4 regions of the Providencia stuartii genome follow, and region 4 is predicted to be linked to each of the others. Evidence: predicted binding sites of a transcription regulator. Region 4 holds the regulator's gene; each other region holds the start of a gene.
What was found. The regulator Fur, encoded in region 4, represses iron uptake genes when iron is present. The targets are predictions, from matches to a motif close to ATAATAATGAGAACNACTATCAA.
Positions count from the first base shown of each region.

Region 1 (7,813 bases), 1.5 Mb from region 4:
AAAAAGAGAGTGTAACCATGACACAACTGTATTGGGAGACAATTGGGGAAGGTTCTCAAGATCTTGTGCTGCTGCACGGATGGGGGTTGAATGCTGAGGTATGGCGTTCAATTATTCCGCGAATCGCCCCGCATTTTCGTTTACATCTGGTTGATATGCCGGGTTATGGCCGTAGCCAAGGTTTTGAGGCGATGGATCTACAAACAATGGCCAATACGCTGTGGCAAAATGCCCCCGAAGGCGCTATTTGGCTGGGTTGGTCTCTCGGTGGGCTAGTTGCTAGTCGTATCGCACTTGACCATCCATTCCAGATAAAAGGGTTAATCACTGTCGCTTCATCTCCCTGCTTTCAAGCTCATGCGAGTGATTGGCCGGGAATAAGATCCGAAGTATTAGTTGGGTTTGAACATCAATTAGCAACAGATTTTCAGCGCACAGTCGAACGTTTTCTGGCATTACAAACATTAGGAACAGAGAGTGCTCGTAATGATGCTAGGTTACTTAAAGCCATTGTTACCGATCAGCCTGTGCCGAAAGTAGAGACCCTCAATGCCGGATTGGAAATGTTGCGCGTTGTCGATTTACGCGATGAGTTAAAACAGCTCACAGTTCCGTTTTTACGCCTTTATGGTTATCTCGATGGACTCGTGCCACGCAAGGTAGCTGCCTTATTGGATGATAGGTATCCCAACTCCCCTTCCGTAGTGATGCGTCACAGTGCGCATGCGCCATTTATCTCCCATCCAGATGAGTTTTGTGAATACTTACTCGATTTTTTGGCGCGTTTAGAAGGATAAAGCCGTAGGAGCAGTGGTCAAAAGACCACTGACTAGCGATAACAAACAGGTTATGAACTAAAAAGACTGTCATAAGAGGGCAGTGGTGCAGGCGTATGGGAGGCGTTTGACTCCCTCATCACTAACTCGCTTGGGGGAGCCGATGGTTCAAAGCGGAATGGAGGAGCAGAAGGTTCAAAAGCGGTTGCATGCCGATTGAACGATTGCGGTTGGTTGACCGATGGACGAATGTGATAAAACTTTTTGTATTTCAATGTGTCAATTGAAAGGCCATGTTGATGGCTATAGGTTTTGGCTTTCGTGATTAGGCTATTCAAAAAGGTATCTAAGTTATTGAAGGTCTTGATGCCCACATTAGGGTCAAAGAGTGTAAAAAGGGGGGTATCCTTTTTAGGATCCTTACGAATATAACCCGCTAAGGTATCTTCACCGATAAAAATTTGTATCCCTGTTTCTTTACGGCTGGTTTTGGCAAGCTGGGCGTCTTCACGTAGCATATTCTCAATGTCTACGGGAGCGCTGATTTGAAATAAATAGGTTAACGTTGTCTTGCTTTCTGCGTTTAAACCATTTTCTTTCATCGATTGATCATACTGTTTTAATTTAGGGCAGCGCATTTGCTCTGCGGCGATATTAAGACAGGCTTGTATTAACGCATCATTAGGCTTTCGAACCAATTCTGCAAGATTACCGACAACACTATTTTCCAGTTTTTCAAAGAAAATGTGGCTTAAAGAGGGGGGTAATTTATTAACGTTGTGCAGCACTTTAAATTTTAGTGCTACGAAATATTGATATGCTAATTGATGAACTCTGTCATTATACTTTTCAAAATGTTGGTGTTGCACGAATGGATTATGCGGGTTACTCGCATCCGCTCTTTTATGTTTTATGAGTGACTGTTCGGGGGTTAACGCTTTACCCTCAATCTTAGCGGAACAGGAATAGTACTCTTGATAGCGTTTTATTTTATCTAATGGTTTCTGAGTTTCGAGTATTTTTTGGATACTTGCGGTCATTAACTCATGAGAAATAGCCGTTTTACTTTGTGACCTGCCATCAGATTTAAGATAATTTTGAGCATGAGATAATAAGTTAATATAACTATTCCCTTTATTTTTGACTGAGGTGATCAGGAAGTAAGCGGTAAGTCCTTTACTTAAGTTATATTGTGCTTCTGGTGGGATCGTTTGGTTCTGTTGGCGAAAGTAGTTTTCGGTGTGATTTACAAATAATTGTTTATCAAAGTGTGGCATAAATACATCCTCTTTTTCATTGAATGAGATGATGTATTTTAGTGATCAGCTTGATGAAAACTTTAAAAAAGAGACAATGCCAAAATATTATTGCTCTCTCAATAATCTGTTATTTGATTTTATAGATAGGGTGTGAACAGCCGGTACTTTCGGGGCAACCTTTACAACTTGTGCTGGTTAAACAAGCACTAACATCCACTTTTTCTAATTTTCCCATCGCGACTAACTTTTCCAACATGGCTTGCACCATAGGTTGAGGCGCATGGGAGTGTTTACAGAGTAAGTCAATGTCAGCTTGCCCATACAGTGCAATTAAGTCTCTGATTTGTAACAAGCTGACCATGATTAACCCCTTAGTGACACGTTTTGCCTGAGCAATCGGAACATGATTTAGCGGTAGCACTGGCTAAATTCAGAGTGACTCGACTGCGCGCTCGGCGTAATAAGGCAAAGAGCACCATATTAAATATAATGACTGTAACAATGGTTATTAAGCTACTTTGTGGATGCAGGCTGAATGTCGCGGTTTGGTAAAATAGAGCCGCTAAACTGTAAGCGACATTGAGTCCCCATAAAATCGAGAAGCTCATCCAGCTTTTATTGGTTTCTCGCGCAATGGCTCCCATAACCGAAACACACGGGACATACAGCAACACAAAGATGAGGTAGCTGTATGCCGCGATGTCAGAACCAAATTTAGCCGCCATGGTTCCCATCGAACCGGATTCCATTTCGCCATCACCTTTACTGGCTTCGATAGGATTTGAAAGGGCACTTAGGGTAAAGGTCTCTTTCAAGCTATCCCATGTTTCGACTACTGCATCTTCAAGTTCTGCTAGCAAATCAAATGACTCAGCATCGAAAGGTTCTGCCGTAATACTTTCCGCGGTATACAGGGTGTTTAAGGTCCCCACAACGACCTCTTTTGCCATTGCCCCCGTAATTAAGCCCACTGTGGCTTGCCAGTTATCTGTGTGCACCCCAATCGGTTGTAAAACAGGCGTGATCACTTTACTGACGGAAGCTAAAGCAGAGTCATTAATATTATCAACGGGTTTGCCGGATAAAGAGAAACTATTCAAGGCACCAATAAACATACTGGCGATAACGATCACTTTACCTGCACGAACCACAAACCCTTTTAAGCGCTGCCATGTTTGGATCAATAAGGTTTTAAGGTGTGGAACATGATAAACCGGTAGTTCCATGACAAAGGGGGAAGCTTCACCACGCATGAGTGTATGTTTGAGCAGGAGACCCGTTAAGATAGCCACCACGATCCCCAAAATGTAGAGTGAAAAAACAATACTCGCCCCATTTTTACCAAAGAATGCCGCCGCAAATACGGCAAAAATTGCCAAACGTGCACCACAGGACATAAACGGTGCCATGAGCACGGTAATTAAACGTTCACGTGGTGCATCCAGTGTACGCGCCCCCATAATAGAAGGAACGTTACAACCAAAGCCAACAATCAGTGGTACGAAGGATTTACCGGGTAGGCCTAACGCTTGCATTAACCTGTCCATCACAAATGCGGCGCGAGCCATATAGCCTGAATCTTCTAAGACCGATAAAAATAGGTACATCATACCGATTTGCGGTACGAGTGGGAGAACGGTATTAATACCTCCACCAATCCCTTGGGCGAGGAATACTGTTAGCCAATCAGGGAAACTAAAATAATCACCAATCCATTGTATGCCATGAATAAAAATGGCTTCTGAAGCCCCTTCAAAGAACGGTTGTAGTGCACCGCCAATATTAATGGCCAGAACAAACATCAGATACATGACAAATAGGAAAATCGGCACCCCAAGCCAACGATTTAAAATAATTTTATCCAGTGACTGAGTTAATTGATTAGGTTCAGCAGCACTATTGTTTATCGCTTTTTCACAGATAGCGGCGATGGATTGATAACGCGCATCCGCTATTAGCAGTTCAGGTTCTTCATTTAAGCTATTTTTTAAGTTTTGCTGAGTAGCATGTAGTTGTGCTTCTGTAATATTTGCACGTTGGCGACTATAAATATCACCTTCAAGAATTTGCAACGCCAGCCAACGACGCTGCTGTTGACTGAATTGTTGTGCTGAAATTTGTTCTGATAATGTATCGACCGCTTGTAATAGCGCCGTGGGATACTCAACCAAGGCTGTCATGTTATTTTGTGGGTGATTATCAATAGCTTGTTTGAGCTTATCAATGCCCGTTGCTCGAGTTGAAACTAAAGGAATAACAGGGCAGCCTAATTGTTGCTGTAATTTTTCCACATCGATTTCAATATGTTGGCTTTGTGCGATGTCCAGCATATTCAGCGCCACAATACAGGGCACGCCTAATTCAACTAATTGTAATGTCAGATAGAGATTACGCTCTAAATTAGAGGCATCTACGACGTTGATGAGCATATCGGCTTCACCGCTGAGGATAAAATAGCACGCGATTTGCTCATCCAGCGATGTTTGCTCAGAAATCGTTGTTAAAGAGTAAGTCCCCGGTAGGTCGACTAACTCAATATGATGTTGCGTTGTATTAAAGCGCCCAACCTTTCTTTCGACAGTCACCCCTGCCCAGTTACCAACACGTTGGCGAGACCCTGTTAATTGGTTAAACAGTGTGGTCTTACCTGCGTTTGGATTGCCAATTAGACCGATAGTTAATGGTTTCATAGTGTTTACCAGTAATAAAAATTTAAGATAACGACCTGGTGCAGTAATCCGTGATGTTAGGTGGCTGTGGTTTCGTCAAGGTTAAGTAACGCTAAATCTTTTTTGCGTAATACAAGACTCACTCGATGTGTTTCGATTTGAATCGGATCACCGAAAGGAGCACAACGCACCACCTTAAAGATAGAGCCGGGTAATAGACCAAGTGAAAGCAATTTTTGTCGGTAAGCGGGGCTTATCTGTGGTGAGAAACCGAGTATTTTGTAGCTATGTTGAGGAAGTAATGACATAACGCCTTCCGTTTATCATGAGTAGTAATGATAATTATTAAAAATATAATTTTTTATGGACCAAAAAAGACAGTAAGTAGTAATAAATCTAATTAATAATGAGAATTATAATCATCAACTATTCACTATATTTAGCCTCTTTTTTCGTCAAGCTGAATTGATATGGATCAACTAAGCATTGAGTATACGGGCACTTCGGATTGATGAACCTAAGTTGTGCAGGTAAATAAAAACAGTTTAATGTATTCGTTTTGTTAAATATTAACGTAATGAAATTGTCGGGGTGGGATTAAAAACCTCTACAATCAAAGAGAAAGTCGATTGTAGAGGTGTTTTTATTGCGGAGTCTGACTTAGCGTTTTTTGCCAAATGCGGCGGCGAGGGCATCGCTCATCGCACTGTTTCCCGCGGAACTATTATTTTTTCGTGAAGTATCGCGAGGTGTCGACGGTGTTTTCCGTGAGTTTCTATCTTGCGAATGGTTCGTTCTACGCGATGGACTATGGCTATCACCCGGTTGCTCATCTAAGCGCATAGTGAGCGCGATGCGTTTACGCGGAATATCAACGTCGATCACTTTGACTTTTACAATATCGCCAGCTTTGACCACTTTATGCGGGTCATCGACATAACTGTTAGACAGCGATGAAATATGGACTAAACCATCTTGGTGAACACCGATATCGACGAACGCACCGAAGTTAGTGACATTAGTGACTGAGCCTTCAAGGATCATGCCCAATGTCAAATCATTCATGGTTTCGACACCTTCAGCAAAGGTTGCCGTTTTAAACTCAGGCCGAGGGTCTCGACCCGGTTTATCTAGCTCTTTGATAATATCCGTGACGGTAGGAACACCAAACTGCTCTGTTGTAAAATCATGGGGGCTTAAACTATTCAAGGCTTGTGAGTTGCCCATGATCTCTTTGAGAGGTTGACGAACGGCATCGAGAATTTTTTCAACGACAGGATAAGCCTCTGGGTGGACTCCAGACGCATCAAGTGGGTTGTCACCGTTAGTGATACGTAAGAAACCGGCACATTGTTCAAAGGCTTTTGGCCCTAAACGAGTCACTTTCAAGAGCTGTTTTCGGTCGTTAAAACGGCCATTCTCATCTCGCCAATTCACGACATTCTGAGCGATCATTTTGCTCAAACCAGCAACACGCGTAAGCAAAGCGACAGATGCCGTGTTTAAGTCAACCCCGACTGAGTTTACACAATCCTCGACTACCGCATCGAGTTTACGGGCTAGTTGCGTTTGGCTGACGTCGTGCTGATACTGACCAACGCCAATCGATTTCGGATCGATTTTTACTAATTCAGCGAGGGGGTCTTGCAGACGACGCGCGATAGAAACGGCCCCACGTAGTGATACATCAAGGTCTGGGAACTCTTGTGCTGCCAGCTCTGAAGCGGAATAGACGGATGCGCCCGCTTCACTCACAATGACTTTTTGTGCCGTCACTTCAGGATACTGTTTTTGCACTTCGGCAAAGAAACGCTCTGTCTCTCTAGAAGCGGTACCATTACCAATGGCCACCAATTCCACTTGGTGCTTTTGGCATAAGGCAGCAACCACGGCGGCGGCTTTCGCTGCTTGCCCCGTATGTGGATAGATAGTCTCTGTTGCGATGAGTTTACCTGTTGCATCGACGACCGCGACTTTAACGCCGGTACGTAAGCCGGGATCGAGGCCCATCGTTGCGCGCATCCCAGCGGGTGCGGCCATTAATAGGTCATGGAGGTTACGCGCAAATACATTGATTGCTTCATCTTCTGCTTTTTCTCGCAAGGAACTCATGATTTCCGTTTCAAGATGAAGCAGCACTTTGACACGCCATGTCCAACTGATGACGGCTTTACGCCATTGGTCGGCTGGTGCATTGTTTAACCTAACATCAAGGTGACGTGTAATGATTTCTTCACAGTAACTCTCTTTAGGCGGCTCTTCGAATTGTGGGTCACAATTCAGTGACAGTTGTAAGATCCCTTCATTACGACCGCGGAACATGGCTAATGCGCGGTGAGAGGGAACGGAAGAAACAGGCTCTTGATGATCAAAATAGTCGCTAAATTTTGCTCCCTCCGTTTGTTTTCCGTCAGCAACTTTGGAAACAATGTGGGCATTTTTTAGCAAATAGTCACGCACTTTGGCTAATAATGTCGCATCTTCAGCGAAACGTTCCATTAAAATATAACGGGCGCCATCAAGTGCCGCTTTGACGTCAGCAACCCCTTTTTCTTCATTGATATAGGCTTGTGCTAAATCATCCGGTGATTGGCTAGGGTCATGCCATAAGGCTTCCGCTAATGGCTCTAAACCTGCTTCAATCGCGATTTGTCCACGAGTACGGCGTTTAGGTTTAAAGGGTAAGTAAAGGTCTTCTAGTTCGGTTTTATTGAGGGTATTGTTGATGGCAGCGGCGAGTTCAGGGGTGAGTTTCTCTTGTTCTTCTATTGACTTAAGGATAGTTTGCTTACGCTCATTCAACTCTCGTAGATACCCTAAACGGCTCTCCAGTTGACGAAGTTGGGTATCATCTAGCCCACCGGTCACTTCTTTACGATAACGGGCAATAAAAGGAACAGTGTTTCCTTCATCCAGCAGTGTGATAGCAGAAAATACCTGTTTCGTCTGAACTTGTAGCTCTGCTGCAATTATTTGGCTTAGAGTTTCATTCATGTCGCTTTTAATACCTAATCAATGAATAATAAAAAAATTTATGGCACTGTTATACTTGCACAGAGGCAGAATTTCTAGGGCGAACTTTATTAAAGTCAAAGAATAATTCTGTATA
Region 1 covers NZ_CP119546.1:243,204-251,016, forward strand. Annotated here, with positions in the region: gene bioH (pimeloyl-ACP methyl ester esterase BioH) at 18-797, shown strand; gene P2E05_RS01055 (hypothetical protein) at 848-2,053, opposite strand; gene P2E05_RS01060 (FeoC-like transcriptional regulator) at 2,163-2,396, opposite strand; gene feoB (Fe(2+) transporter permease subunit FeoB) at 2,407-4,725, opposite strand; gene feoA (ferrous iron transporter A) at 4,782-5,012, opposite strand; gene P2E05_RS01075 (Tex family protein) at 5,365-7,698, opposite strand.
Region 1: feoA (ferrous iron transporter A) is a predicted target of Fur. The motif match lies at 5,105-5,127, and genes of this name have one in related genera.

Region 2 (7,813 bases), 480 kb from region 4:
ATACTGCGACTAATGACAGTAAACCGATAATCGCTGCGGCCATAAAAGTATATTGATAGCGCAATAAGTCATTTTGGACGCTGACGACACTAAAAATAGACACCAACACGACCGTTCCTACACTGAACGCAACTTGGCGATTAATGTTCCATAACACACTACCTTGCAATAAATCCTTCCCTGTAAAATCAATTAATGCACTGATCTGAGCAGTATTAGTACACAGCCCTCCACCTGCTCCCATTAATAAATAAGCAACTATGAGTAAGGCCAAATCTGAGTAACTTGATACCCAAAACAGCAACATAATCCCTAAGCTATGAGTCGTAATTCCTACAAAAAATAGCGTTTTCTTACCAATCTGGTGATAGAGATAACCACCACTTAACATTGATAGCAAAGCCCCGCGGCATATAACAGCATAAACATGCCCGTCTGAGCTGCGCTAAAATGTAAATTATTTTGTAAGTTAAAAATATTGAGTAAATTGACACCGGTAAATACACCAGGTACTGCGTAATAAACAATAAAAGCATTACGCAAATGACTATTTACGAGTAACTGAAAATTCAAAATAGGCGCCGAACATTTTTTGGCGTATTGAAGATATAAAACCAGAATAAAAGCAGAAAATAGAAAACTGCTCAGAGCTAGTACGGTACTGTGATAATCGTTATAAAAGGAAAAAGATAACAACAAGAACAGTAAACTAAAACTCACCATAATCAACCCTAATACATCAGGCTTTTCTCTTTGTTGCCGTCCATCATTTTTCACCCATGACCACGCTAAAATTGCCGCAAATAATGAAAAAGGCAGATTTGCGTAAAATACCCAGCGCCACGAGAATGAATCAATAATCATTCCCCCTACCGCCGGAGAAAATGCAGGTGCAATTAGGGCGACAACCATAATTAAAGTTGAAATACGATGGCGCTCTTTACCTGGAAATAGCTCAAAAACAAGCGCCTGTCCCACAGGGATCAGTAACCCACCAGCAACACCTTGAATAAAACGCCAAATGATCAAGCTATAAATTGAATGGCTCAGTCCACACAATAAAACACTGACTGAGAATAACAGCATAGACAGACTGAGCAGCTTTTGGTTACCTAATTGTCCTGCTAGCCATAAACTCAATGGCATGATCAAGACTAAACCTAAGATATAACTATTAGCGACCCAAGCCACCATTGATTGGCTGGTAGAAAACGCTGAAGCAATATCAGGCAATGCAATCGCTGACATAAAAATATTAATACAGTCGATAAAGAAGCCAATTAAAAAAACAGTTGCGATTTTATATCGATAAGACATACCTACCTCCGGCGCACAAGAGTAGGTATTCCCCCTTTCTTTGTCGATATAAGAGGATTAAACTCATTGTTTAATAATGGCAAACAATCAGACTGATTATGCAAAAAAACCTTAAGCAAATAACCACTTTTCTACAAGTGGTTGATTCGGGATCTTTTACCAAAGCGGCTGATATTTTAGGCATGAGCCGCTCTATGGTCAGTATTGATATTAAACAATTAGAGATACGGTTGAATGTCAGCCTGCTCATACGTAATACACGTAATATTGCCCTCACCGAAGCAGGAAAACATTTTTATGATGACTTTAAACGTATCCAATTAGAGATAGAAGAAGCGTTTGAAAGAAGCCAAAATTTAGCAACCAATGTCACAGGCTTACTGCGTTTTTCATCCACTAATGAATTTGGACAACGTTATATTTTGCCATTACTCCCTGAATTTTGCCGTCTTTATCCTAAATTACGACTGCAATACAGTTTCAATTCTTCATTAGATGATTTAGTCACCGAAAAATTAGATCTTGCAATACGTTTAGGTAATTTAAAAAGCTCATCCCTAAAAATACGTAAAATTGGTGAATACCAAATCTCTATTGTGGCAGCCCCTGAATTATTAAAACACTATCCCGTTAAAGGGATTAACGATTTAGCACAAATTCCTTGGATTACCCATTCATTACTGAATTGGCAAGATACACAATACGTCCTAAAAAATACGCTAGGGGAAAAATACCCTCTTCCCATCATAAAAGGCCAATATGAATCGAATTCGGCAGCGGTGATCCACCAAATGGTACTGGCCTCTCTTGGGGTCGCTATCTGTCCTGATTGGCTCGTCAATGATGATATTCATGCAGGGCGTCTCATTCGTTTACTACCTGAGTTTTATCTACCTTCACAGAATATTCAGCTACTTTATCCCAATAGCACCACTCTACCTGCAAAAACTCGTGTATTTATTGATTACTTAGTTGGAAAATTTAGCCTATAAAAAAGCCGTGTCCTATCGCAACACGGCCTAAAAATAACATTTCTACGGTTAATAACGCTAAAAACGACTCAGCAATTAATAATGAAAGAGCTAGGCCAGACTATGTATGAATGAGCGTCATTAGCAATAGTGAAATATTAAAGTATGACGCATATATTAAAGGGTAATCCAAAACACCCCATTCGCTTTAATAGCCGTAAACTGCTGTAAGAATTCCTGCAAATTTTGTTCAGGCTGTAAAGTTGTAAAAGTTTGCGGATGCATAAACTTAGCCATAGCTTCAATAGCAAAAATATTCATTGGGTTATTATAGAAGTTATGATAAATCGCCATGACATGCTTCTCTTTCACTGCTGTCAGCGATGAAATTCCTTGGCGATCGACAAGCTTAGCCAATTGCTTTTTAGCCACCGTTGCATCTGCATCATAACCCAGTTTAACGGCCGTTGAGCGACGATTAAAATTCTGCCAATCTGCACCGGTTAATACATAAAATTCAGGGTTTAAGGTAATAATATTTTCAATTGAGCTTTCAGCACCTTTAGCCGGAAAACTGTCTTCCACTAAATTGTTACCACCCGCAAGGCTTGCTAAAACCCCAAAACCTGAACGACCATAAAGTTGGCAACAACTATCGGCAAATAAGCCTGCATTAGCCTCAATTAATACCGACGGATACGGTTTTTTTAGCTGCCCTTCAATGGCGGCTAGTTTTTCTTGGTACAGTGTCGCAAAGCGGTTTGCACGTTCCTGAGTTCCTAATAATTCGCCTAATAACACAATACTTTTTGGCGTGTTATTGGCGATATCCATACGGAAGTCAATAAAAATAACCTTGATCCCTGCGGCTTCCAGTTGTGGCATAAATTGGCTATCGCGCATCGCTGCATAATTAGATTTATGCATTAATACCACTTCAGGCGCCAGCTCAAGTAATTTTTCAATTTGAATGCCCGTTTCGCGGGTTTTTCTTAAGGTTGGTATGTTAGCTAATTCAGGAACCGCAGAAAAATAAGCCTGTTTTAAATCAGGCGCATACTGTTCTAACGAATCACTCCAGCCAACAATACGTGAGAAAGCATCTTTTCCCCCCGCAATATCGACCGATAAAATATCTCGCCCATCGATCAAAAATAGTTTGTCGACGGGAAGATCGACACTCACTTTGCGGCCTTGTAAATCAGTCATCACAGTGGGCGTTTTAGCTGATGCAATCACACTGACTAAACATAGTAACCCAGTTAATAGCCATTTCATTCAATAACCTCATTGAGTCATAAAGATGAGCCATCAATAAGATGGCTCACAAGATATTCAACTTAAAACGTCACACTATAATTCAACGCAAAAGTTCTTCCTCTACCTTTATAGGTATACAGATCTGCTGCACCATAATTCGGACTATATAATTTTGGCGCACGTTGCCCCCAAATCGTGGTGTAATCTTCATCCAGTAAATTTTCTACCGCAAAACTGACTTTACCAACTGGCAATAAATAACTGCTTAAGAAATCCACGGTATTATAACCATCAAGCTTGTTACCATCCGCATCGGAAACATTAAAGGTTTGCTGGCTTTGTAAACGTAGAGACCAATCATTTGGCTCCCATCCCACATATGCAGTGACTTTTGATGGGCTAGCAAATTTAACGCTCCATTTCTCCCATTTACCATCCACTTTGGTTTCTGATTTTTGCAGATTAAAGTTACTACCAACACTCCAATCACTATCTTCAAAGAAATAATCAACAGCCCCTTCCACGCCATAAATACGACGTTTATCTGACTTCATATAGATAGTCATATCCGCGTTATTAATGTCATAACTTCTGTCTGACAATGAATAATAAGCGGCAATTTGTGTGCGTAAATTATCTCCAGTATAGCGCCACCCCAGTTCATAGGAGTCAACTTTAATACCTTTCACTTTAGTATCATTAATATTAACGCTATTTTCTAATGCAAGATGCCCATTAGCATCTGGGGTTGCTGCATATTTCCCTGTTCCATAATATTTGGCAATATCGGGAATTTCAAAACCTTGAGAGAAATTAAACCATGTTTGCTGGTTTTCAGTTAAATTTGCCAATAAGCCTGCATTAAATAACAAGTTATTATAATCGGTATTCCCCCCCGGCACTGCATCGGCAGATTTAATTTTACCTTCTGCTATTTGCTGTTGTTGCGCATACCCAACAAAGTCATCCACTTTGTTTTCAGTATATTGATAGCGCACACCGCCGCTTAAAGTGAATATTGGATTAATATCGTAGCTACTTTGCAAGAAAGCGGCCATATTGGTTGTGGTATAACTTGGATAACGCCCAACTTGATAGGCTTTTTTCAAATCCATGCCACCCGATTCTTTCGCTTTATCTAAATTAAAGAACATTTGATTAGCACGAAATTGTTCGTGCTCAGCGTCAGCACCATACGTCAGCGTCAAATGATCAACCGGCTCGCTATTAAACGTCAGCTTAGTGCCATAGAAATTGGTTTTTTGATCAGAGGCGCTAATACTGGTGACATCCTTTGCCTTATTTAGCGTAGGGAATGGATAGAATTTTTGTGACTCATCACGATAATAAACTTGGGCAACAAAATCTTGCCCCCAAAGGTCACCATTCGAATATTGTAAATTCAGCATGTGACGCTCAGTCCCAGGTAAGCGATCTGAATTTAATTTATCACTATTATGAGCCTCGCCTTGGCCTTTCACCGCCGCAAAATCTTTGCCTAAATAAAGCCCATGTTTACCATCGGACTCACTTTTATAATATTGAACCGTGGCTTGTAGCTGCTGATTATCATCAATATTAATAACCCCAGCGCCCATGACATCCAAGCGGTCAGAAAATTGTAGGCCTGTTTGTGTATTATCAATATTAATTGCCTTACCTTTGCCATCATACCAACCACCATAACGTTGATAGGCAACGGATAAACGACCATGGGCGTTTTCATTCCCCCCACTCATGGCCGCGGCAATATTTTCATCATGATCTTTGCCATTACTAAAGCCGGTTTTTCCGCCAATTTGTAAGTCGACTTGTTTTTCTTCTTGGCCTTTTTTGGTGACAATATTAATTAATCCACCACTACTACCGCCACCATATAAAGAAGTGGCGCCAGAAATCACTTCAATATGGTTAATATTAAACGGGTCGATAGAATCTAATTGGCGGCTATCACTACGTGAAGAATTTAAACGGACCCCATCCACCATCACAATCATTGAGCGGCCACGCATATTCATACCGTAATTAGTACGCCCTTGACCGCTAACACTCATGCCGGGGATCAATTGTGACAGAATATCTTTTAACTCTTTACCTCCTTCTGCTTGCTGTTCTATTTCCGCATTATCGATAACCCAAGTAGTTTGAGCCATCTCCGACACACTTCGATAAGAACGCGTTGCCGAGACAGTCATTTCATCTTGTTTGTTTTCTGCTGCGAATGTTGCTGGTGCAATAAAAGAAGCAAAACATGGAGAGAGTATCCAAAGATGCCTAATTTTCATGTGCCTAAGATCCTAATAGGTTGTCGTGTTTTTTTACAGGCCGCTGCCGATAACATTACGGCTTTTTATCCGGCTAAATTAGCGGATAATTTTAACTGATAATAAACATACTATTAAGAACTATTATCATTCTTGCGTCTTTTTTTAGACATCGCCGACGGAAAGAAGAGGGAAAAGCAGAATATTTATAAATCAGAAAAAGAAATGTTGGAGAAGGTCAGACAAAAAGCAGGATTATCGAATCTTGAATTGCCATTAATGGACACTTATAAATAAAGTGGCTAGAAAGCGTTGCTCTAATTAAAACGATATATAAAACAAATAGTAGGGTGTTTGCCTTTAATTAAACTAAAAACAAACACCACATTAACAAGGCTTTGATTTTGTACTACCCATGATATTTCAAGTGACAACGTTGCTGATTAGGTTCGCTCGTACTCGCCACAACATTTATCTGTGCTTAACGACTTGCTCACTTATCACCTAAGTTAAACTCAAATTATTTAGGGTATAAACTTAACTTATTTTTTTGACGCTAAGTAATCTTGTAGTGTGCCTTCAGGATGTTTCTTACAGAACTCAACGATTTGTGGCGCTTCTGCAACACTCTGTTCTGTTAACGCAACATAATCGCCACCTTTAAATTGTGTATCCATATTGGTGATCCACAATGCAACAGGTGCCCAGCTTTGTGGGTTCAGGTTAATATATTCCTGACAAGTCATTTTTTCAGGCGTGACAATATTCGAGTCCGCAGCCATCGCATTAAAAGAGAATGCTGCCATTGCAGCTAAAACGCTAGAGATAACAATCTTTTTCATTATAAACCTCTTATGTGTATAAATAATGCATAACAATGTGGCTGTTTATTTTTATCACAAACTTATTAAAGTTTATATAATCTTATTAGGATAATAAGATTATAATAAAACAAAAGCGACCATCCAATTAAGTCATTTTAATAACAAAAAATAAGTCATTATTAATGACAACTAATTAACAACATAACAAAAAATTTTTTGCTGTTAAAAAGCTGAAATAAAAATACATACTAAAGAGAGTATAAATTATTATTGTTTAATATTTTTAAACTAATTAAAGGTTGGTCAATATCATAAAATTAATTTATAAGAGAGCCTCAGTCATTATATTTAACTAAGCGACTAAAATGCTCAGATAGCTTGCTTAAAGAGCGGATGGAAGATACCGCCACTTCTTTATTTGGATCTTTGCATAGTTCAATTAATCTAATCACTGCATCTTGTTGTTCTATTGTCGCTTTATAATCACCCAATGCGGAGATCGCCGCGATCTTGACATCATCGTTACCACGAAAGGTTAACTCGATGAGTGTCCCTATAATTTGTTTTTCCATGAGTTTGCTCGTTATAACCAATTTGTAAATAAAATTTTATTATCATTTTAAATTAAATCAGCAACAACATTCATCCGTATTAAAAAATATTTAAGATAACTAATTTCTAAATAACACTTATTATGTTTATATTTTGATAGTTTTCAATATAGTTAAAATAAAGAGTCATGTCTTACCTAAAGAAGCTACACTATTATTTTATTAATAAAAGAAGCACATAGTGGCTAATAATAATACAATTCGATGGTTGATGAACCATCCAAATGCTGTGGTGTTGTTAAATCTAAATTCTGTTTATCTGTAATATAAGCTTGTATTATTAATACGCCATCTAATTCAATAAAAGGAGTAGGAACTGCGGCTGCAATATCTATACCATATGAAAAATATGACGCAGTCCCTGTAAATAAACTCCCTCCATTACCTTTAAGCTCAGTTTCTTGATTCCACAGCGTTGATTGTTCTGGCCGCGTTGGAGTCCAATATTTAGCTTTAGCATCCTTTCCATCCAGTCGAATATGGGTAAAAGGTAAATTTAACATATAGCCGCCAATCTTTTTATTTTCATTGCCGCCTAATCCGGCAACAAATGCTTGCGTGACGTT
Region 2 covers NZ_CP119546.1:3,618,349-3,626,161, forward strand. Annotated here, with positions in the region: partial or broken gene P2E05_RS16305 (MFS transporter) at 1-1,317, opposite strand, end outside; gene P2E05_RS16310 (LysR family transcriptional regulator) at 1,416-2,309, shown strand; gene P2E05_RS16315 (ABC transporter substrate-binding protein) at 2,466-3,566, opposite strand; gene P2E05_RS16320 (TonB-dependent siderophore receptor) at 3,629-5,833, opposite strand; gene P2E05_RS16325 (HdeA/HdeB family chaperone) at 6,355-6,654, opposite strand; gene P2E05_RS16330 (HEAT repeat domain-containing protein) at 6,972-7,208, opposite strand; gene P2E05_RS16335 (hypothetical protein) at 7,433-7,813, opposite strand, start outside.
Region 2: P2E05_RS16320 (TonB-dependent siderophore receptor) is a predicted target of Fur. The motif match lies at 5,941-5,963, and genes of this name have one in related genera.

Region 3 (7,813 bases), 1.3 Mb from region 4:
CTTGCGCTGATAATGCCCATGCAAAATCTTGATGAAATCGCTGCTGTGTTTGCAAACTGCCTTTTTGAGAGACGTTTTCCCACAATTCGACTAATTCACGTTTTGCGGCTTTTTCATCAATAATAAACAGCTTCGCAAGCCAATCAATTAACTCTTGGGTATAAGGTATTTCAACAACAGGTAATTCATTGACCGATGGTTGATCGTCATCTAACAATCTATCTGAAAATGGATAAGTCATCCGAATTTCAGGCTGTTCTAGCAGTTGTTGTTCATCATCATTAACGGCGTCTTCATTAACAGACTCTTGATATAAGAGGCTTTCTAAATGAGGCACATCAATGTCTATATTCGCCTGCTCTTTCGCATATTCATCATCGATAGATTCATCATCAATAGCGTAAGCGGCATATCTTTTTGCCTCCTCAAAAGCTTCACGTAATTGTTGATACTCTTCAGGGTGGCTATCGGGTCGATATTTCTTTACCTGCCGTGCATAAGCACGACGAATTTCCTTTTCATCGTTTGTTTGCTCAATCCCCAATGTTTGCCAAATACTCATTAATGCGAGTCTCCCTCATAACGACTCAAAAATTGTTCCACTTGCTGACGAATAGCGGCGATACGGCGTAAATCTTGGCTATCAAGAGCCCTTTCAAACTCCGTCGTTACTTGATCCATCCAATAACGATCTTCACCCAGCAAAAATTCATACAACCGAGCACAGCGTGACAATAGTATGCGATTCTCTTTTCTATCTCGTGGGTGCTGTTTTAAATCTGCGATTTTTAATAAGCTTTGTTCGATTTGTTGTTCACTCATTTGCCCCGGCACTTTCTCTATCAATAACCGAAATACCTCGGGGTTACCTTGATAACGACACTCAACTTCGAGTAATCCATCAACGGTATAGGTAAATCGGACATCAATATCCACTTCTCCGGCAGGCTTCTGAGGGATATCAATCGTCATTTCACCCAAAAAGACGTTATCTTGGACACGACGCGCTTCCCCTTGATAAATCTTTAATAGAATAATTTTTTGGTTATCTTCAACCGTGCTAACGGTTTGCATCTTGCTCACAGGTAAGAAGGTATTTCGCTCAATTAAAGGTAAAAAATAACCTGACTCATAATAGGCTCCATTTCTTTTTGACGTTTCAATACCCAAAGAAAATGGCATCACATCGGTTAAAATAACATCATCAAGAGCGGTATCAGCCATCACCATACCAGCTTGAACTCCCGCCCCCAACGCAACTGCTTCATCAGGATTGAGGTCATGACGAGGAAAACGACCAAATAGACGAGCGACAGTTTGTCGGATCAGAGGCATGCGGGTTGCACCTCCCACGAGCAAAATATCATCGAGGTCATTAAGGGTGAAACGTGAATCATGCAAGGCTTGTAAGATAGGTTGCTGTAAACGAGTTAATAATGACTGACAACATGTCGTTAGCATTTGCTCCGTCATCGTCCAATGCCAATCTTGTTCATTCCAACGTAAAGAGACGGAGGCTTCTCCGCCTTTGCTCAGCGCTATTTTTAATGCTTCGGCTTGTTCAAGTAAGGGAGCGCGTATCTCAGCTTGGACTTCTTTAAGGGCGGGATGCTGTTTTAACATCCATTGATAAATTTCTTCACTGAAATCATCTCCGCCTAGTCGAACATCACCACTACTCGCACAGACTTCAATCACACCTTCAAACATATCAATGATTGAAACATCAAACGTGCCACCACCGAGGTCAAATGTGAGATATTTATGTTCTTTATTTTCAAGAAGACCAAAAGCAAGGGATGCCGCAGTAGGCTCATTCAATAACCTTAAAACATTGAGCCCAGCCAATTGTCCTGCTGTTTTCACTGCACGTCGTTGCACATCATTAAAATAGGCAGGAACCGTAATCACCGCATCCTTAACGGCATAGCCAAGCCAAGCTTCAACATCTTCTTTTAATTGACGTAGCAATAATGCAGAGAGCTCTTCGGCTCGAAAAGTTTGAGTGCCTAGTGATAATTCCGCGTTAGTGCCCATAAAGCGTTTAAAACTGGCTTGAGTGAGATGGGGATGGCTTTGCAAACGTTTCTGAGCTGATTTACCGACCAATATCTGTTCATTATCATCAAGGCCGATAACTGACGGAGTCAAAACATCGCCTTGCTTATTCGGTATTAAAACGGCTCTTCCCTCAATCCACAAACTGACAGCACTATTACTCGTACCGAGGTCTATTCCCATTACCATATCATTCGCCATTTCATTTCCTTTATGTTCTTTATTTATCATTATCCGCCATTCACTTTATAGACACCAGATGAAATAGAATATCAATATATTAGCCGTATTGATGAGACTGATTATGAATAAAACAAAAAAAATTAAAACGAGACAATACTGAGATTGGTAGGGAAAAGAAGAGGCTAAAAAACAAAAAGGCGCAGCCCTTAAAATAAAGAGCTACGCCAGATAAGTTGTGAATCAAATAAGTAAATTATTTGGTTTTCTCAGCGAAGCGTTTAGCCGCTTCATCCCAGTTCACTACAGACCAAAATGCTTTGATGTAGTCAGGGCGACGGTTTTGGAATTTCAGGTAATAAGCGTGTTCCCATACATCCAGACCAATGATTGGGTAGCCTGAAGTACCAGAAATGGCTTCACCCATCAGAGGGCTATCTTGGTTAGCGGTAGAAACGATAGCCAGTTTGCCGTCATCTTTCAGTACTAGCCATGCCCAACCGGAACCGAAACGAGAAGCAGCTGCTTTTTCAAACTGCTCTTTGAATGCATCAACACTACCAAAATCACGCTCAATAGCCGCTTTCAGCTCGCCACCAAGCTCAGTACCTAATTTCAGGCCTTTCCAGAACAAAGTATGGTTTGAGTGCCCACCAGCATTGTTGCGAACAAAAGTACGTTGATCAGCAGGAACTTTATCCAATTGTTGGATCAGATCGTCGATGTCTAAGTTAGCGAGTTCCGGTAATTTTTCTAACGCAGCATTTGTGTTGTTCACATACGTTTGATGATGCTTAGTATGATGGATTTCCATGGTTTGCTTATCAAAATGTGGTTCCAACGCATCATAAGCATAAGGTAAAGCAGGTAATGTATAGCTCATTGTATTTGTCTCCAGTGACTTGTTGACATATACCTCTATATCTCTCACTCAGTACCAAGACACATAGGGTATACACTTCATAAACTTCACACCTTGTGAATCAATCTTAATTATAGTTATTTTACTGTTAATGAAAATCATTATCAAACCCATGATATTTATATGGTCTTTCTCATCAACTATCATTGGTGATTTATTTAGCAACTAATACCAATATCACCCTACTTTGTTTTTCTTTAATTTTACCTTTTCACATATAATTAGATGATTAATCCAATTGGCGATTTCGCATCAAATGATAATCCTGTTAAATTCATTACAATTAATACGTGATCTCCCACTCAAAAGAAAAACAAATTTATATTTCCTGCTTTAGTTAACCATTTTTTGACATAGTATTAACATCTGCAAGGAGATAAAAATATGACTCAAATAACTAAGCATCCCGTTCCTGCTGAAATTGCAGAAAATGCCCTGATAAACGAGCAACAGTACAACAATGAGTATCAACTCTCTATTCAAGACCCAGAAAAGTTTTGGGGAGAGAAAGGGAAGGTTGTTGATTGGATTAAGCCGTATACCCGAGTAAAAAACACCTCCTTCGATCCTGGCCATATCAGCATTCGCTGGTTTGAAGATGGCACCCTTAACTTAAGCGCTAACTGTTTAGATCGCCATCTGGCAGATAAAGGCGATCAGACCGCCATCATTTGGGAGGGTGATGACCCCTCCCAATCAAAAAATATCACTTATCGAGAACTGCATCATGATGTAAGTCAGTTCGCTAATGTGTTGAAACAGCAAGGTATTCGTAAAGGCGATGTGGTCGCGATTTACATGCCGATGGTCGTTGAAGCCGCAGTTGCCATGCTCGCTTGTGCTCGCATTGGTGCAATTCATACGGTTATTTTTGCAGGCTTCTCCCCAGAAGCGGTATCAGGCCGTGTTATCGACTGTAAGGCAAAACTCATCATTACAGCGGATGAAGGCTTACGTGCTGGTCGCGCTATACCGCTGAAGAAAAATGTTGACGATGCATTAACCAATCCAAACGTCACAACCGTTGAAAACGTGATTGTCTACCGTCGTACCGGAAATGTACCGAGTTGGGTAGAAGGGCGTGATCTATGGTGGCATGACGTAACGAAAGGTGTCAGTGCAGACTGTCCACCTGAAGAAATGAATGCCGAAGACCCGCTATTTATTCTGTATACCTCGGGTTCAACAGGTAAACCTAAAGGGGTTCTGCATACAACAGGCGGCTATTTAGTCTATGCAACACTGACGTTTAAATATACTTTCGACTATCACCCTGGTGAGGTTTATTGGTGTACTGCCGATGTAGGTTGGGTAACAGGCCATAGCTACCTGCTATATGGTCCATTATCTAATGGTGCAAAAACCTTGATGTTTGAAGGTGTACCTAACTACCCTGCTGTAAACCGTATGAGCCAAGTAGTTGATAAACACAGCGTTAATATTCTTTATACTGCTCCAACCGCTATCCGTGCTCTCATGGCTGAAGGCGATAAAGCTATTGAAGGCACTCATCGTCGTTCATTGCGTATCCTTGGGTCTGTAGGCGAACCTATCAACCCAGAAGCTTGGGAATGGTTCTATAAGAAAATTGGTGATAGCCGCTGTCCAATCGTTGATACATGGTGGCAGACCGAAACGGGTGGCTTTATGATCACTCCGCTTCCGGGTGCAACAATGCTAAAACCTGGCTCAGCAACATTACCATTCTTTGGTGTTCGTCCTGCTCTTGTCGATAACCTAGGAGAACCGCTAGAAGGTGCGACAGAAGGTAACCTAGTTATTGTTGACTCATGGCCTGGCCAAGCTCGTACCTTATATGGTGACCATGAGCGCTTTGAACAAACCTATTTTTCAACGTTTAAAGGTATGTATTTTAGTGGTGATGGGGCTCGTCGAGATGAAGACGGCTATTTCTGGATCACCGGTCGTGTAGATGATGTATTGAATATTTCTGGTCACCGCTTAGGTACCGCTGAAATTGAATCGGCATTAGTCGCACACCCGAAAATTGCAGAAGCTGCCGTTGTCGGCATCCCACATAACATTAAGGGGCAAGCGATCTACGCTTATGTCACCTTAATTTCAGGGGAAGAACCTTCACCAGAGCTGTATACCGAAGTCCGTAACTGGGTACGTAAAGAAATCGGCCCAATCGCGACGCCAGATGTTCTACACTGGACGGATTCGCTTCCGAAAACCCGCTCCGGTAAGATCATGCGCCGTATCCTACGTAAAATCGCATCCGGTGATACCAGTAACTTAGGTGATACCTCCACACTGGCAGATCCAGGTGTTGTCGAAAAACTACTCGAAGAAAAACAATCAATGAGTATGTCATAAGCCTGAGGGTCGCCTTTATGGCGACCTTACATACATTCCAATAAGACGATAACAGAGGAGAACTCTGATGAATGCTACTGCTTATCAAGAGGTAGAGAATAACCCTCGTTTTAAAGAATTGGTAAGGAAACGTGGTCGATTTTCATGGTTGTTGTCAGCTATCACACTAATATTGTATGTCGGTTTTATCTTTCTTATTGCTTTTAACCCAAGTTGGCTTGGAACACCTATCACTGAAGGCTCTTATATCACGCGAGGTATACCTGTTGGTGTAGGGCTCATCGTCATCTCTTTCCTGTTAACTGGCCTATATGTTATTCGGGCAAATGGTGAATATGACCGCTTAACGGCTGAAATCCTAAAAGAGGTGCAAAAATGATAAAAATTATTCCCCTTATCCTACTTTTTGCCTCTTCAGCCGCATTCTCAGATGCGCTGACAGGCGATGTTGAGCGACAGCCTGTGAATATCCAAGCCATTATCATGTTCTTGTTATTCGTTGGATTCACCCTCTATATCACTTATTGGGCATCAAAAAGAACTCGCTCTCGTTCGGATTACTATACTGCTGGCGGTAAAATTACCGGTTTCCAAAATGGTATGGCTATCGCGGGTGACTTTATGTCCGCCGCATCCTTCTTAGGCATTTCTGCGCTTGTGTATACCTCAGGCTATGATGGATTAATCTATTCCATCGGTTTCTTAATCGGTTGGCCAATTATTCTGTTTCTCATTGCTGAGCGCTTACGTAACCTCGGTCGTTATACTTTTGCTGACGTAGCCTCATATCGACTAAAACAAAGACCAATACGGATTTTATCTGCTGTCGGTTCACTGGTCGTTGTTGCACTTTACCTTATTGCTCAGATGGTTGGTGCAGGAAAACTGATTGAACTATTGTTTGGTTTGAATTACCACATTGCCGTCGTTATTGTCGGGATCTTGATGGTGCTATACGTTCTGTTTGGCGGGATGCTCGCCACAACATGGGTGCAAATTATCAAGGCAATCCTATTATTATCAGGCGCAACATTCATGGCTATCATGGTTATGAAACATGTTGGCTTTAATTTCAACACGCTATTTAAAGAAGCGGTAGAAATACATGGCAATGGCCTTTCTATTATGAGCCCAGGGGGATTAGTCTCTGATCCTATATCTGCGTTATCACTTGGCTTAGCATTGATGTTCGGTACAGCGGGCCTTCCTCATATCATCATGCGTTTCTTTACGGTCAGCGATGCAAAAGAAGCACGTAAGAGTGTTTTCTATGCTACTGGTTTTATTGGTTACTTCTATATTTTAACCTTTATTATCGGCTTCGGTGCGATTGTACTTGTCAGTGCAAACCCTGAATTTAAAGATGCAGCAGGTAAACTGATCGGCGGCACCAATATGGCGGCAGTACACCTTGCAAACGCTGTTGGAGGAAACTTCTTTCTCGGCTTTATTTCCGCCGTCGCATTTGCCACCATATTAGCCGTTGTAGCAGGATTAACTCTTGCTGGCGCCTCTGCCGTTTCACATGACCTTTACGCAATGGCAATAAAAAATGGTAAAGCGAATGAAAAAGATGAGCTACGTGTCTCTAAAATCACTGTCGTCATTTTAGGGTTTGTCGCTATCGGCTTAGGTATTTTATTCGAGAATCAAAATATCGCCTTCATGGTAGGACTCGCATTCTCTATCGCGGCAAGCTGTAATTTCCCTATTATTCTACTTTCCATGTATTGGAAAAACTTAACGACACGTGGAGCCTTAGCGGGTGGATGGCTTGGCCTACTGACAGCGGTTATATTGATGATTTTAGGGCCGACAATTTGGGTCAGCATCCTACATCATGAAAAACCAGTTTATCCTTATGAATACCCTGCATTTTTCTCTATGATCGTTGCATTTGTCGCTTCATGGCTATTCTCTGTAACTGATAACTCAGAACAAGGAAAAATGGAAAAAGAACGTTTCAGAGAGCAATTTGTTCGTTCACAAATTGGTTTAGGTATCGAACAAGGTAAATCACACTAACGATATAGAAACCCAATACCCTAGAAAGATAGACAATAAGCAAAGCGGCTCATAATGAGCCGCTTTTTTATCAGCTAGCTAAATTTTATAACGTGGCGTATTGTCGTTAAAAATAATTAGTTACTTAGAATAAGTGGCTTTTTCTATTTGAACCCATTCACTCACTTGTTCAAGAAAATTAGCAGGGTTATTTTTTGATTCTATTTTTAAATTTTCAAACTCATTTTTATTATTCGGAATATACATTGATAATAGATTACCTAATACGGTTTTTTTATTAGCAAATTT
Region 3 covers NZ_CP119546.1:69,039-76,851, reverse strand. Annotated here, with positions in the region: gene P2E05_RS00310 (DnaJ domain-containing protein) at 1-562, opposite strand, end outside; gene P2E05_RS00305 (Hsp70 family protein) at 562-2,259, opposite strand; gene sodA (superoxide dismutase [Mn]) at 2,495-3,121, opposite strand; gene acs (acetate--CoA ligase) at 3,545-5,500, shown strand; gene P2E05_RS00290 (DUF485 domain-containing protein) at 5,568-5,879, shown strand; gene actP (cation/acetate symporter ActP) at 5,876-7,525, shown strand; gene P2E05_RS00280 (hypothetical protein) at 7,646-7,813, opposite strand, start outside.
Region 3: sodA (superoxide dismutase [Mn]) is a predicted target of Fur. The motif match lies at 3,246-3,268, and genes of this name have one in related genera.

Region 4 (7,813 bases):
TCACCACCGCTTTGTTACTTTGGATCGGAGTAAAAGAAGTGATGAGTGGTGGAATGACTGCGGGTGAATTAGTCGCTTACAATATGTTAAGTGCTCATGTCACTCAACCAGTACTGCGCTTAGCTCAAATTTGGCAAGATTTTCAACATACCATCATATCGCTTCGTCGTGTAGGGGACATCCTTGATGAGCCGATTGAAAATGAAAGAAAAGGGATTACCAGTAGTGCTTCTATACAAGGCAATATTGATTTCCATAATATTCGCTTTCGTTATCACCCAGAAACACCTGAGGTGCTATGTAACCTAACGTTAACCATTAAAGCGGGCGAGTTTATTGGTATTACAGGACCATCGGGGTCTGGAAAAAGTACCTTAACCAAACTGCTACAACGGTTATATATTCCGCAACAGGGACAAGTTATCGTTGACGGTATGGACCTAGCTGTCAGTGATACCATCGCGTTGCGACGTCGCATGAGTGTAGTACTACAAGAAAGCCAGCTATTTGTCGGTACTATTGAGGAAAACATTCGTTTGAGTCACCCCCAAGCGAGCCATGAAGAGGTGATTGAAGCTGCCACTCTCGCCGGTGCCTATGATTTTATCATGTCACTACCCGATAATTTTAATTATCCTGTGTCTGAACGCGGGCTTAATCTATCAGGGGGACAACGTCAACGTATCGCACTCGCTAGAGCACTGTTAACAAAACCCGATATTCTGATCCTTGATGAAGCCACATCGGCGTTAGATTATGACTCAGAGGCCGCAATCATGAAGAATATGCCACTTATTACTAAAGGAAGGACAGTCATCAGTATCGCACATCGCTTAAACACGATTCAGTATGCCGATAGGATTTGTGTTATTCGCAATGGCGAAATTGCCGAAATCGATACCCACCCAAATTTACTACAGAAAAATGGCGTTTATGCCCATCTGTGGCGGCAGCAGACCCAGTAAATTGTGCTTAATTAGCACCAATAGAATCTAGATTGGTGCTTTTTCAAGCAAATCATTCTTTTTTTTACTATCAATAACTTTCGCTCCATATACGCTATGGTACAAGGGAGTCAGCTAGGGTATCATTGCGCGCTGGATTATTGGTACACGCCCTTTAGCATTAAAAAAATATGGCAAAAGAACAAACTGATCGCACTACCCTTGATTTGTTCGCTGAGGAACGCAGGCCTGGGCGACCTAAAACAAGTCCGCTATCGCGGGATGAACAATTAAGAATTAACAAACGAAACCAACTTAAGCGTGATAAGGTCAAAGGACTACGCCGCGTCGAATTAAAACTCAATGAAGATGCAGTGGCCATATTGAATCAATTGGCTGATGAAAAAAACATGAGCCGTAGTGAGCTAATAGAAGAAATGTTGATGTCACAACTAGCACTGGTCTACGAGCCTTCTGGTGAATGATTTCCTCTTCTAAATCACACAAATTCGACAGATTTATTCACGCTTTTTCGCCAAAATAGGGCCAAAATTCTCGTTATTTTAGTTCAAATTTAGCCCTATCTGGCTTGAACAAACCAGATTGGAAAAACAAGAGGTTATTCACTTTATGGCAGTCATAGGCATTTTCTTCGGTAGTGACACTGGTAATACAGAAAATATTGCCAAGATGATCCAAAAGAGATTAGGCAGTGAGAACGCGGAAGTTCATGATATTGCTAAATGCAGCAAAGAAGATATTGAAGCATTCGATATTCTACTTCTCGGTATCCCAACTTGGTATTACGGCGAAGCTCAATGTGATTGGGATGACTTTTTCCCAACCCTCGAAGAAATTGATTTTGATGGCAAACTTGTCGCGCTATTTGGCTGTGGTGACCAAGAAGACTACGCAGAATACTTCTGTGATGCAATGGGGACCATTCGCGATATTATTGAACCACGTGGCGCTGTCATTGTCGGTCATTGGCCTACAGATGGCTACCATTTTGAAGTGTCTAAAGGTATGGCAGATGATAATCACTTTATCGGCCTTGCTATTGATGAAGACCGCCAGCCTGAGCTGACTGAAGAACGCGTTGATGCATGGGTACAACAAATTTCAGAAGAGATGTCTCTAGCCGAAATTTTGGGCTAAGCTGACGATAGAAATAAAATGAAACTATTATAATAATGAGACAGAGCATGGTTTCTATTTTTTATTTCCATGCCTATAATTGTAAATCAGTTTCGATGACAACTGAGCTTATGTTAAAAATGTCTCATTATTGTTAAATTTATGATTTAAGATACAGGACAAACCCGCATGACAGACAACAACAAAGCATTGAAGAATGCTGGACTCAAAGTCACTCTTCCAAGATTAAAGATATTGGAAGTACTTCAGGAGCCTGAGTGCCATCACGTCAGTGCGGAAGATCTCTATAAAAAACTCATTGATATGGGCGAAGAGATCGGTCTGGCTACGGTATACCGCGTATTGAACCAATTTGATGATGCTGGCATTGTCACACGTCATAACTTTGAAGGCGGTAAATCCGTTTTTGAACTGACTCAACAGCACCACCACGATCATCTGATTTGTTTAGATTGTGGTAAAGTTATCGAATTCTCTGATAAATCCATTGAAGAACGTCAGACCAATATTGCTGCACGCCATGGTATTAAACTCTCTAACCACAGCTTGTACCTATATGGTCACTGTGCTGATGGCGATTGCCGCGAAAATGCGGATGCTCACGAAGCAAAAGAGTAATTTAATGGTTGAAAAACCATTAACATAATTCATAAAAAGGAACGTATTTAGCTCCTTATATATACTGATAAACCTCATGAATCACATGGGGTTTTCTTTTGTTTATCGCTAAATACTGACGCATGTCTTGCGTCAGCTTGCCTTATTTATCAAGAAAAACATCCTGAGTCATCATCTCTCCCATCCTTCTATTTTCCAATCATCGATCTCATGACAAAACAGACGTTAATCAAACAGTCGCATCATTATATTGTATCTATAAACTCAGCTAACTATAAATAGCTAACAGTTTACGATGAACCTGATGCTGCGATTGTCAGGGAAAGGTGTATTAGAAAAGATAAAGCACCTAAGTGCCAATGACGAGATTACTGAGTCTCCTCAAAATACATGTCGTCTGGATATAGAAAAAAGCGGTGTCTATTGAAGCTGAAAGCGTTAATTTCTTGGCAATCATCATCTATTAAACATACACGAGTACTGTAATAGGCGGTTAAACCTAGCATTTAAAAAGGTGGTACGCTCTGGCACCACCCTCATAGTCTCTCGTTATTTTTGCACCACCGTTTCTACACGACTTGTTCTTGTTCCAGCTGGGTTTTTGGCTCGTACTTTTACATTACCCTTAACCTTTGGAGGCTTTTGTGCTGAATACGTTTGCCAATGGTCGCTATCTGCTAAAGCATATTCAATCACTAAACCTGGATAACTGATATTGGCGAGTAAAAGGCCATTTTCAATTTTCGCACCAGGCACAGGGATACGATAAGCCACCCCTGCTCTATCTAGACGGGGTAACTCTTTCATACCAACGAGACTCGCAAAACGGCTCCAATCATCTGCCAGTTTTTGCTGTGAAACATAATTGGTTTTACCGCCGATATATTCACGACCTATTTGGTACTGATTTTCCCATTGCGCTTTATGCCATGCCCTTTCAGCTAAAGGCAGGATGCGAGGAAATAGCATGTATTCCGCCTTATCATCCGTCCTTACAGCTTCGCTCCATAGTTGTCCAGAAAGACCATAGACACCTGGCCATGGCTTATCACTTTTCGCACTAAATGAGTTACCATCCCTATCAACGGAAGTTTCCGCATTTTGTGGTAAATTATCAGGCGCAAAAGAAAAGATTTTTTGTTCGTCACTCGCTCGGGTCGCCCAGTAATAGCCACTTTCATTTGGATTGACTTCATAAGGCATATCTAAATACACATAGTCAGGGTTCGAAATGACCACTTGATAACCTTTATTAGCCCAATCATTCGCCGAATCGAATCCTCCCCAATACAGTGTATCCCAGAAGTTAACCCTGACATTATCCGTTGCAAAATCGTTTGCACTAGAAGCATCTTTCAAACCATCCTGCCAAGCTTGCATTGTTGTCACCCCTTTTTGCTGTAAACTTTCACTCACTTGTTTAGCAAAATGGCTGGAGAGATGATCAAAGTCACTCACATCACCTCGCTTGATCAATGCCTGACACGCTTCCGATTTCGCCCATGGCTTATCTTCTATTTGTTTATCGATTATGCCTTTGCCCGGTTCGATATTGCCTGCTTTATCTTGGAAACCCGCACCTAAACGAATATTTTTCGCTTCATCACCACCAAAGTGCCATGTTTTTAATGGAACCCCCGCCTCCTTGTGCATTTGCATAACCTCACTGACCACTTTATTAACAAAGTTTTTAGAGGAATCTAAACAAGGATTTAAATAACTGCGTTTATCGTAGAATTGGACAGAGGTTGTTACTGATGTATCCGATGGATCAACTAAGCGGTATTCACTCGCGGCAGCCTCATTGCCAGCCGCTTTTAATTTGTTATAACGAGCTTCCATTGAAACAACGGCGGCACGGGCATGTGCAGGCATATCTATTTCAGGGATGACCTCAATATTACGATCTTTGGCATAGCGTAAAATGTCAATATAGTCATCACGGGTAAAATAGCCGCTTCCCATATTATTATTCTCTGCCCCCGATCCTAACTGCGGTAATAAACACGTTTGTTCATCCAAATCATGACAGCGTTGGCTTCCCACCTCTGTAAGCTCAGGTAACCCCGGAATTTCAATTCGCCATCCTTCATCATCGGTTAAGTGAAAGTGGAATTTATTTAATTTATAACGAGACATTTGGTCAATTAAACGTTTAACCATCTGTTTACTATGGAAGTTTCTTCCTACATCTAAAAATACTCCTCGATAATCCATACGAGGTTTATCTTTCACAATCATTGTCGCCACACTAGGCTTATCGGCTTCTGTTACGGCAGAAAGCAGTGATTGCATACCATAGAATAAGCCGACATGGTCATAACCAATAATTTCAGCCTGTTGTGGTGTGATCACTAACTCATATGCACCACTGACTTGATTCTCTGGCGCGAACTGTCTAGGTGCGATCTTCCCGAGTATAGGGAATCCCTGAACATTCTGTTTTAATTTGACCTGTTGTAAATGCTCATTAATGACAGCTAATTCTCCCTGAGTCAGGCCATCAAGTTGTAATTTAACACCGTTGGAAAGATCCGCATTCCCTTCTTGTATCTTAATATCGAGTGGCGTCGGTAAGATTTGTCCTCGTAACTGTTGCTCAGATAATGTTTGCAAAGAAAGATTTTTTTGGTAACGATTTTCGGGGGTCATTAAGACATTATTATCGGCTCCCGTTCTTTTCCAGTTTTTCATTTCAAATGGTGCAACGAACATGGTTGAGTCTTGAGTATCTGTGCTTTTCAAATTACGAGGCCGAGCATCACCCGAGGTCGCATACCAACGAGGCATAAAGTCAGAATAGCTCACTTGCCAATATTCCCCCGTCACTGGCAACACAATTTTTTCGTGTGCTTTTATGCCATTAAACTGCTCAGTGGGGGTGATTTTATGCAAATCCCCCGTTAAATGGGTGATAGTAAACTGTGGGTTATCTTGTTTGAGTATTTGCCGAATACTATGAAAATAAAGTGCCCAATCAGCCGATTCAATCGCTTGATCACCATTGGTCAACGTAATATCAACGCGATTACAAGCCGCCCAATCCGCCCCAAGTGCAGCGCAATCCATGCCATGCTCACCTGCTTGGTTATCAACCACATTAATTTTTACATCGATATGACTTAATGCATCAACGATTTGATCCGATGTTTGCTCAGCATTCGCCATCGTAGAAATAAAGGTGGCTGAAATTAATAACGCTAAAGGATGTAAATAATGTCTTTTCATTGTGACCTCAATATTAAATTCAATTTAGCCACTGCCACATAATATTTTTAATAGCAGTGACCGTGCTATCAAAAAATAGTGAATGGCATCATGACCATAAACTTAATATCTTTTTCATCCTGAAATATATTACCGAACCCACCACCATAACTTGGAATATCGGTATGGTTATCATATTTAGTAAAGTGCAATTTAAATAAAGTATCTTTAGCTCTACCTGTTTGGATACTATATAAAATATCGATATTCCAAGCGCTTTCTCTTAATTTTACATCTTGGGCATATTGTGTATTAGTACTTGGTTTAGCATCCCAACCATAAATATAAGATGTACCTACTTTCCAACCAGCCAGATCCCAATGAGCTAAATCGTACATGACACCAGCAAAAACCGCTTTTTCATTATTCGCGTTATAATCTGAACGCCCATCCCACCAAATATCCAATCGACCATTTGATGTCGCGTAGCCTGGCGTCATGCGCTGTAAGAAATAGCCTTGATTACCTTTCGCTTTGGCGTAAGTTCCTTCCACGCGAAAATCAAATTGCTCGTAGGTATAACCTAATGTCACCGCCTGTAAGAAAGCGAGGCCATCATAAACATCATTCACTCCGCCATCAGATACCTTATCTTTTGCGCCATAGAATTGATAAGACATTCGTAAATCACGATTAACAATAGGTACCGCATAAGAGGCCTTTGCAAAATATTGATCTATATAGTCTTTAGCTTGTCCATAAGCCCCTTCTAATACCAATGAATTTTTAAAATCATATTTAAAACCAATAGATTGTAGATAGCTAATCCCTGTTTTACTATCAGCTTCACGGAAGTTGTACATATCACGATACCAAGGGGCTTTATATCGATCAGTCCACATATAGGACATGCTCAAAGCCCCCTTGTTTTCAAAATCAAATACCGCTCCGACTTCAATTCCTCGATAAGTACCGGGCATATAGCTCCAATGGGAAGCCAACAGTGTTTGTCCTGTGGGTTGGATATAGCCTCCTTTCCCCCAAAATGGACCATATTTCATTTTGGCAGCCGCTTTATAAACACTGACGCCGCTACGATCGCCTGACCATTTTTCATCCCAACGCGTTTTCGCATCACTAAAACCAATTTCATTAGGTGCCGCGGGACCACTATTTGATAATTCAATGGCAGTAAATGCCGCTAAATCTAAACCGATGAGATCCTGAAAATAACCTGAAGAATAATCAAGACTGGCATTTACGGTAGAATGCTTAAGGTTATCGGCATATTTTTTATATTTATCGCTTTCAGGGTTTAACTCTTTTCTAGAACGATCGCGTTGCCAATAATACAACCCGCCTTTAAGTGTTGAATCATCTAAAAATTGCTCAGAAAAACTTATTGGTTGATAACTCATAGGAAGAAGTGCGATACCTATTTTAAGCACGAGCATCCCCCTGCCACGATTGACATTTTTATTAACCATTCGCTGTTTCCTCAGTTTTTTATATTATTTTTTAGTGATAAGTTTCAGTAGTCGCCCATTAGGTAATTATTAATTTCAATAAACAAAATACGAGTACCTACTTAGCCTATTTTTCGCGACGCGAATTATCAAGGTTAAAAATATATTTATTCCTAAAATATGACCCAAGACACATTAATTTTTCTATTCATTCTCAGTGTTAATCATTCAAATCGATAATGTTTTTCGCATTAATATCCTGAATTAAAGATTAAACTTAGATAAAAAATCCTGTATTGAGGGTCCACTTAATACTTATTTCAATATAAAAAATAACATTCTTTGCCTGTAAGCGTTTCAATCAAACTTGCTAAGTTGATGCATAACTGCTTTAGTTGAGAACACGTTTTTTAATCACAA
Region 4 covers NZ_CP119546.1:3,139,240-3,147,052, forward strand. Annotated here, with positions in the region: gene P2E05_RS13965 (type I secretion system permease/ATPase) at 1-965, shown strand, start outside; gene ybfE (LexA regulated protein) at 1,136-1,429, shown strand; gene fldA (flavodoxin FldA) at 1,575-2,102, shown strand; gene fur (ferric iron uptake transcriptional regulator) at 2,271-2,720, shown strand; gene P2E05_RS13985 (beta-N-acetylhexosaminidase) at 3,270-5,948, opposite strand; gene chiP (chitoporin ChiP) at 6,017-7,345, opposite strand.